Regions from separate parts of the Streptomyces sp. NPDC040410 genome, predicted to be linked through region 2. Evidence: riboswitches for the same ligand, from Rfam matches in the RefSeq annotation. Region 2 holds a riboswitch; the other holds the start of a gene.
The links. A riboswitch is a leader RNA that binds a small molecule or an ion and turns the genes downstream of it on or off. The one in region 2 is predicted to bind glycine.

Region 1: linked by a shared signal. The riboswitch ahead of gcvT (glycine cleavage system aminomethyltransferase GcvT) and the one ahead of gcvP (aminomethyl-transferring glycine dehydrogenase) in region 2 are both predicted to bind glycine.

The regions. Positions count from the first base shown of each region.
Region 1 is NZ_JBVIVK010000018.1:50,720-54,116, forward strand. It holds gene ACZ562_RS29555 (serine hydroxymethyltransferase) at 1-222, opposite strand, end outside; gene gcvH (glycine cleavage system protein GcvH) at 237-614, opposite strand; gene gcvT (glycine cleavage system aminomethyltransferase GcvT) at 738-1,871, opposite strand; glycine riboswitch at 1,910-2,026, opposite strand; glycine riboswitch at 2,027-2,138, opposite strand; gene ACZ562_RS29570 (AAA family ATPase) at 2,311-2,985, shown strand; gene ACZ562_RS29575 (enhanced serine sensitivity protein SseB) at 3,056-3,397, shown strand, end outside.
Region 2 is NZ_JBVIVK010000011.1:280,749-284,145, reverse strand. It holds gene ACZ562_RS23190 (DNA polymerase IV) at 1-1,054, shown strand, start outside; gene ACZ562_RS23185 (PRC-barrel domain-containing protein) at 976-1,347, opposite strand; glycine riboswitch at 1,461-1,556, shown strand; gene gcvP (aminomethyl-transferring glycine dehydrogenase) at 1,735-3,397, shown strand, end outside.

The DNA.
Region 1 (3,397 bases), on a different contig from region 2:
GTGCTCGCAGCCGCCGTAGTAGCGACGGCCGGGGTAGCCCTCGGCGTACTTGTTGGTGAGAACCGAGCCCTGCGCCTCCATGACCGCGAGCGGGGCGAAGTTCTCCGAGGCGATCATCTCGAGCGTGGACTGCTGGCGCCGCAGCTCGGCGTCGACCGCGGCGGCGACGTCCGGGTCCAGCTCGTGCAGGGGCGTGTTCAGAACGGACGTGTGGTCGGACATGGGGCTACGACTCCTCAGCCGGCGGAAAAGGCGGTGTACTCGTCGGCGGAGAGCAGGTCGGCCGGCTCCTCCGCGACGCGTACCTTGAACAGCCACCCGCCCTCGAAGGGGGCGGAGTTCACCAGCGACGGGTCGTTGACGACGTCCTCGTTGACCTCGGTGACCTCACCGGAGACGGGGGAGTACAGGTCCGACACGGACTTGGTCGACTCCAGTTCGCCGCAGGTCTCGCCCGCGGACAGCGTGTCACCGACCTCCGGGAGCTGGACGAAGACCACGTCGCCGAGCGCGTTGGCCGCGTGCTCCGTGATGCCGACCGTCGCGACGCCGTCCTCGGCGGCCGACAGCCACTCGTGCTCCTTGCTGTAGCGCAGCTGCTGGGGGTTGCTCATGGCCTGAATTCTCCTGTACGCGGGAACCGCTGATGAATGGGGGAGTGAGGGGAGCGCGCGTGAGCAGGCACGATGTGCCCGACGTCACGCTGGGACGGCAATGCCGTGACGACTACGACTGTGTCACTTCTGCCGCTTGTAGAACGGCAGAGCCACGACCTCGTACGGCTCGTGGGTGCCCCGGATGTCCACGCCGACCCCGGGGGTGCCCGGCGCCGCGTGCGCGGCGTCGACGTACGCCATCGCGATCGGCTTGCCCAGCGTGGGGGAGGGGGCGCCGGAGGTGACCTCACCGACCACCTCACCGCCGGCCACCACGGTGTACCCGGCGCGTGGGACCCGGCGGCCTTCGGCGACCAGGCCGACGAGGACGCGCGGGGGGTTCGCCTCGGACCGGGCGGCGGCCTCCCGCAGCGCCTCGCGCCCCACGAAGTCGCCCTCCTTCTCGAACTTCACCACCCGGCCGAGCCCGGCGTCGAAGGGGGTGAGCGACGTGGTCAGCTCGTGCCCGTACAGCGGCATGCCCGCCTCCAGGCGCAGCGTGTCCCGGCAGGACAGGCCGCAGGGGACGAGCCCGGCCGGGGCGCCCGCCTCGGTCAGCGCCTGCCACAGCTTCTCCGCGTCACCGGGGGCGACGAACAGTTCGAAGCCGTCCTCGCCGGTGTAGCCGGTGCGGGCGATCAGCGCAGGGACGCCGGCGACCGTGCCGGGCAGGCCGGCGTAGTACTTGAGGCCGTCCAGGTCGGCGTCGGTGAGGGACTTCAGGATTCCCGGCGACTCGGGGCCCTGGACGGCGATGAGCGCGTAGTCGTCCCGGTCGTCGCGCACCTCGGCGTCGAAGCCGGCGGAGCGCTCCACCAGTGCGTCCAGCACCACCTGGGCGTTGGAGGCGTTGGCGACGACCATGTAGTGAGAAGAACCGGCCTCGGTCTCGGCGAGCCGGTAGACGATCAGGTCGTCGAGGATGCCGCCGTCGGCCCGGCAGATCATGGTGTAGCGGGCGCGGCCGACGCCGACGGAGGCGATGTCGCCGACCAGGGCGTGGTTCAGGAGCCGACCGGCCTGCGGGCCGGTGACCGTGATCTCGCCCATGTGCGAGAGGTCGAAGAGGCCGGCCTTGGTGCGCACGGCGTTGTGCTCGTCGCGCTCGGAGCCGTAGCGCAGGGGCATGTCCCAGCCGGCGAAGTCGGTCATCGTCGCGCCGAGCGAACGATGGAGGGCATCGAGCGCGGTGTGACGGGGTGCGGTGCTGCTCATCGGTCGGTCGTCTCCCAGGGCATGACGGGCGAGGTCGTTCCTCCCCATCTGTCATCGGAACCTGAGAGGTTCGCCATGACCGGCCCTTCGGGGAGCGGTCCTGGCTTGCACCTTGGGTGGAGCCGCCGTCGTGGCGGCCCGCTTTTCAGATGTGCCTCGCCCGCGCGGTAATGGGGCCTGAGAGATTCAAGGGAGGGACTTGCTCCTTCGGCGCCCCAGCAAGACGCTTCGGTGAAGCACTGCTGGGAACTCTCCCGCGCGGATTCAAGCGGCCGGTATGCAGTTGGCGCGCACATCATTGCACGCCTCGCCCGCACACGGCAGACCGCCTCTGTAACCGGCTTGTGGCAGGACGAACACGAAAACGCGAGACACCCGGTATTACCTTCTCTTTACACTCGACGGGGAGGGAACTCGTGACCCACCCCAGGGGAGGACGATCACGGTGAACAGGACCACGGCGTACGCCACGACCTCGGCCGTCGCGCTGCCGGAGCAGCATGCGGCCCCGGGCCGCGAGGCGTGCGGCGCACGCCCGGCACCCGTCCTCCGCGACCTGCGCGAACGCGGCGGCCACAGCCCGCACGCACTGCTCTTCGGACCCGGCGACCTCGTCGTGATCACCGGCCTGCCCGGCAGTGGCAAGTCCACGCTCATGCGGCGCACCGTACGCGGCACCCGTATCGACTCCCAGGACACCCGCGACCGCTGGGACGCCCGGATGCCGCGCTTCCTGCCGTACGCGGTCTACCGCCCGCTCGTCCGCCTCGCCCACTACGCAGGGCTGCGCCGCGCCCTGCGCACCGGCGAGGGAGTCGTCGTACACGACTGCGGTACGCAGGCGTGGGTGCGCGGCTGGCTGGCCCGCGCGGCCCGCCGCCGCGGCGGCAGCCTGCACCTGCTGCTGCTCGACGTCACGCCGGACACCGCGCTGGAAGGTCAGCGCGAGCGCGGCCGGGGCGTCTCGCGCTACGCCTTCCTGCGCCACCGCGCGGCGGCCGCCCGGCTGTTGCGCTCCGTGGAGCAGGGCGATCTGCCCGAGGGCTGCGGCTCGGCGGTGCTGCTGGACCGGGACGCCGCGGACGCGCTGCGCCGGATCGGCTTCACGGGCTGAGAGCCTGTGGACGCCGCCACCCGTTAGCCTTTCCAGCCACAGCAGTGGTTCTCAGCAGGCGGTCATACAGATGGACTTCCCAGTGGATCTCCCCGCGGACTTCCCCACGCAGGCGCATCCCCATTCGCACGGCGGATGGCCCGGCAACGAGCTGGAGGAGGTGCTCTCCGCCTCGCTCGGCATCCCCTCGGCCGGGGGACGGATCATCGAGGTCCTCGGCCGCAGCTTCGTCTGGGTGCCGCTGCCGAGCGGCGGCGGCCCGCACAGCGGCCCGCTCGACCTGCCGACCATGGAGATCGAGGGCCGGACGTACGTGCCGGTCTTCAGCTCCGAGGAGCAGTTCCGCCAGGTCGCCGGCTCCCACATGTCGTACACCGTCGCGCCCGCCGTGGAGTTCGCCCGCGGTCTGCCG
Region 2 (3,397 bases):
GACGGGATCCGTGGGGCTCGCCGCCTCCAAGATGCTCGCGAAGATCGCGTCGGAGCAGGCCAAGCCGGACGGGCTGGTGCTGATCGAGCCGGGGACCGAGCGGGCCATGCTCGGGCCGATGTCGGTGCGGACGCTGCCGGGGGTGGGGCCGGCGACGGGCGATCATCTGCGGCGGGCCGGGATCACCACGGTCGACGAGATCGCCGAGGCGGGCGAGGACGAGCTCGTACGGCTGCTGGGCAAGGCCCACGGGCACGCCTTGTACGCCATGGCGCTGGCGCACGACGAGCGGCCCGTGGTGGCCGAGCGGGAGACGAAGTCGGTGTCGGTCGAGGACACCTACGACGTGGACATCCACGACCGGGTGCGGGTGGGGCTGGAGGTGCAGCGGCTGGCGGACCGCTGCGTACGGCGGCTGCGCGGGGCCGGGCTGTCGGGACGGACCATCGTGCTGAAGGTGCGGCGCTACGACTTCTCCACCTTGACCCGCTCGGAAACCCTGCGCGGGCCCACGGACGACCCGGCGGTGGTGCGGGAGGCCGCGGCCCGGTTGCTGGACGCGGTGGACACGACGGGCGGCGTACGGCTGCTCGGGGTGGGCGTCAGCGGGCTCGCGGACTATACGCAGGAGGACCTGTTCGCGCAGGCGGCGGGGGAGCGGGCGGACCATCCGGAGGAGGAGGGCGAGGACCGGCCCGTCGAGGAACAGGAGACGCCCGCGGAGCGACGGTGGCCGGCGGGGCACGACGTGCGGCATGCCGAGTACGGGCACGGATGGGTGCAGGGCAGCGGCCTCGGCAGGGTCACCGTGCGGTTCGAGACGCCCGACTCGGACCCCGGGCGCGTACGGACCTTCCGGGTCGGCGACCCGGATCTGGAACCGGCGGATCCGCTGCCGCTGGTACCGCACGTCGCGCACGCGTCGGACATGCCACTGGTGGCGCGAAGACCCGAAGGCCCGGAGACCGCGGTGCCTCAGGACTCGTCCGAGCCCGCGACCTTGCCGAAGTCGCGGTCCGGGAACGGGGGAGGAGCGGCCACGTCGAGGCCGTAGTGATGGTAGAGCTGCAGTTCCTGTTCCGGTGAGAGGTGCCGTCCGACGCCGAAGTCCGGGGCGTCCTTGATCAGGGCCCGGTCGAACGGCACCTTCAGGGTGCCCTCGACCAGTTCACTGGGCTCCAGGGGCACGAAGGCGTCCCTGCTGAACAGGCCGGTCCGTATGGCTGCCCACTCCGGCTCTCCGGTCGCGTCGTCGAGGTACACCTCGTCGATGGTGCCGATCTTGGTGCCGTTGCGGTCGAACGCCTTGCGGCCGATCAGGTTGCGCGGATCGATGTCGGTCTGCACGGTCCCTCCAATTGGTCGCAACTCATCCGTAAGCACTACAAAAGAGCACATTCAGGAAGGTGGCCACTCGAAGGCTCGGCGTTGACCTCGCTGGTAGGCTGGCAAGCGGCTGCTGACCCTGTGCGGGAGAGTCCTCCAGACACCATCGGAGGCGCCGAAGGAGCAAATCCTCCCCGGAATCTCTCAGGCCCACGTACCGCACGGACGAGGTCACTCTGGAAAGCAGGGCGGTTGTCGACGGCTTCCGCTCTCACCGACGGTGAAAGCCGGGAGAGCCCTCGGGCGGTCCGGTGAAGCTCTCAGGTTGAAATGACAGAGGGGGAGGCCGTCCGGGTACCCGTGCCGTGGTGCCCCTCGAAGGTCGTGTAAGACCAGGAGGCCTCCGCAATGACCGCCCATCGCATTCCGCTCTCCGAGCTCGAACAGGGAATCCCCTTCGAGCAGCGCCACATCGGCCCTGACCACGAGGCCCGGGCCAAGATGCTCGCGCAGGTCGGCTACGGCTCCCTCGACGAGCTCACCGCCGCCGCGGTCCCGGATGTGATCAAGAACGCCGACGCGCTGGACCTGCCGAGCGCGCGCACCGAGTCCGAGGTGCTGGCCGAGCTGCGTTCGCTGGCCGACCGCAACCAGGTCCTGGACCCGATGATCGGGCTCGGATACCACGGGACCTTCACGCCGCCGGTGATCCTGCGCAACGTGATGGAGAACCCGGCCTGGTACACGGCCTACACGCCCTACCAGCCGGAGATCTCCCAGGGACGGCTCGAGGCCCTGCTGAACTTCCAGACCATGGTCGCCGAGCTCACCGGCCTGCCGACCTCCGGTGCCTCACTGCTCGACGAGGGCACCGCGGCGGCGGAGGCGATGGCGCTGTCCCGGCGCATGGGCAAGAACAAGAAGGGCCTCTTCCTGGTCGACGCGGACGCGCTGCCGCAGACCATCGCCGTGATCGAGACCCGCGCCGAGCCGACCGGCGTCGAGGTCGTCGTCGCCGACCTCAGCGAGGGCATTCCGGCCGAGGTCGCCGGGCGGGAGATCAACGGCGTGCTCGTCCAGTACCCGGGTGCCTCCGGTGCCGTACGTGACATCAGGACGGTGATCGAGCAGGCGCACGGACTCGGCGCGCTGGTGACCGTCGCGGCCGACCTGCTCGCGCTCACGCTGCTGAAGTCGCCCGGTGAGCTCGGCGCGGACATCGCGGTCGGTACGACGCAGCGTTTCGGCGTGCCGATGGGCTTCGGCGGGCCGCACGCCGGCTACATGGCGGTGCACGAGAAGTTCGCGCGCAGCCTGCCCGGGCGGCTCGTCGGCGTCTCGGTGGACGCGGACGGCAACAAGGCCTACCGGCTCGCCCTGCAGACCCGCGAGCAGCACATCCGCCGGGAGAAGGCCACCAGCAACATCTGCACCGCGCAGGTGCTGCTCGCGGTGATGGCGGGCATGTACGCCGTCTACCACGGGCCGGAGGGCCTGAAGGCCATCGCCCTGCGCACGCACCGGTACGCCACGATCCTCGCCGCGGGGCTCGAGGCCGGCGGCGTCGAGATCGTCCACGGCTCCTACTTCGACACCCTCACCGCCAGGGTCCCCGGACGCGCCGCCGATGTCGTCGCGACCGCGCGGGAGAACGGCGTCAACCTGTACCTCGTCGACGCCGACCGTGTGTCGATCGCCTGTGACGAGACCACCGCGCGCGCCCAGCTCGGTGCCGTGTGGGCCGCCTTCGGCGTCGAGGGCGACATCGAGGCGCTGGACGCGGCGACGCAGGACGTCCTTCCGGACACGCTGCTGCGCACCGACGACTACCTGACCCACCCCGTCTTCCACAAGCACCGCTCCGAGACCGCGATGCTGCGCTACCTGCGCAGGCTCGCCGACCGCGACTACGCGCTCGACCGCGGCATGATCCCGCTGGGCTCCTGCACCATGAAGCTCAACGCGACCACGGAGATGGAGCCGGTCACCTGGCCCGAGTTCGGGCAGCTGCACCCCTTCGCGCCCGCCGAGCAGGCGGAGGGCTATCTGACGCTCATCCGTGAGCTGGAGG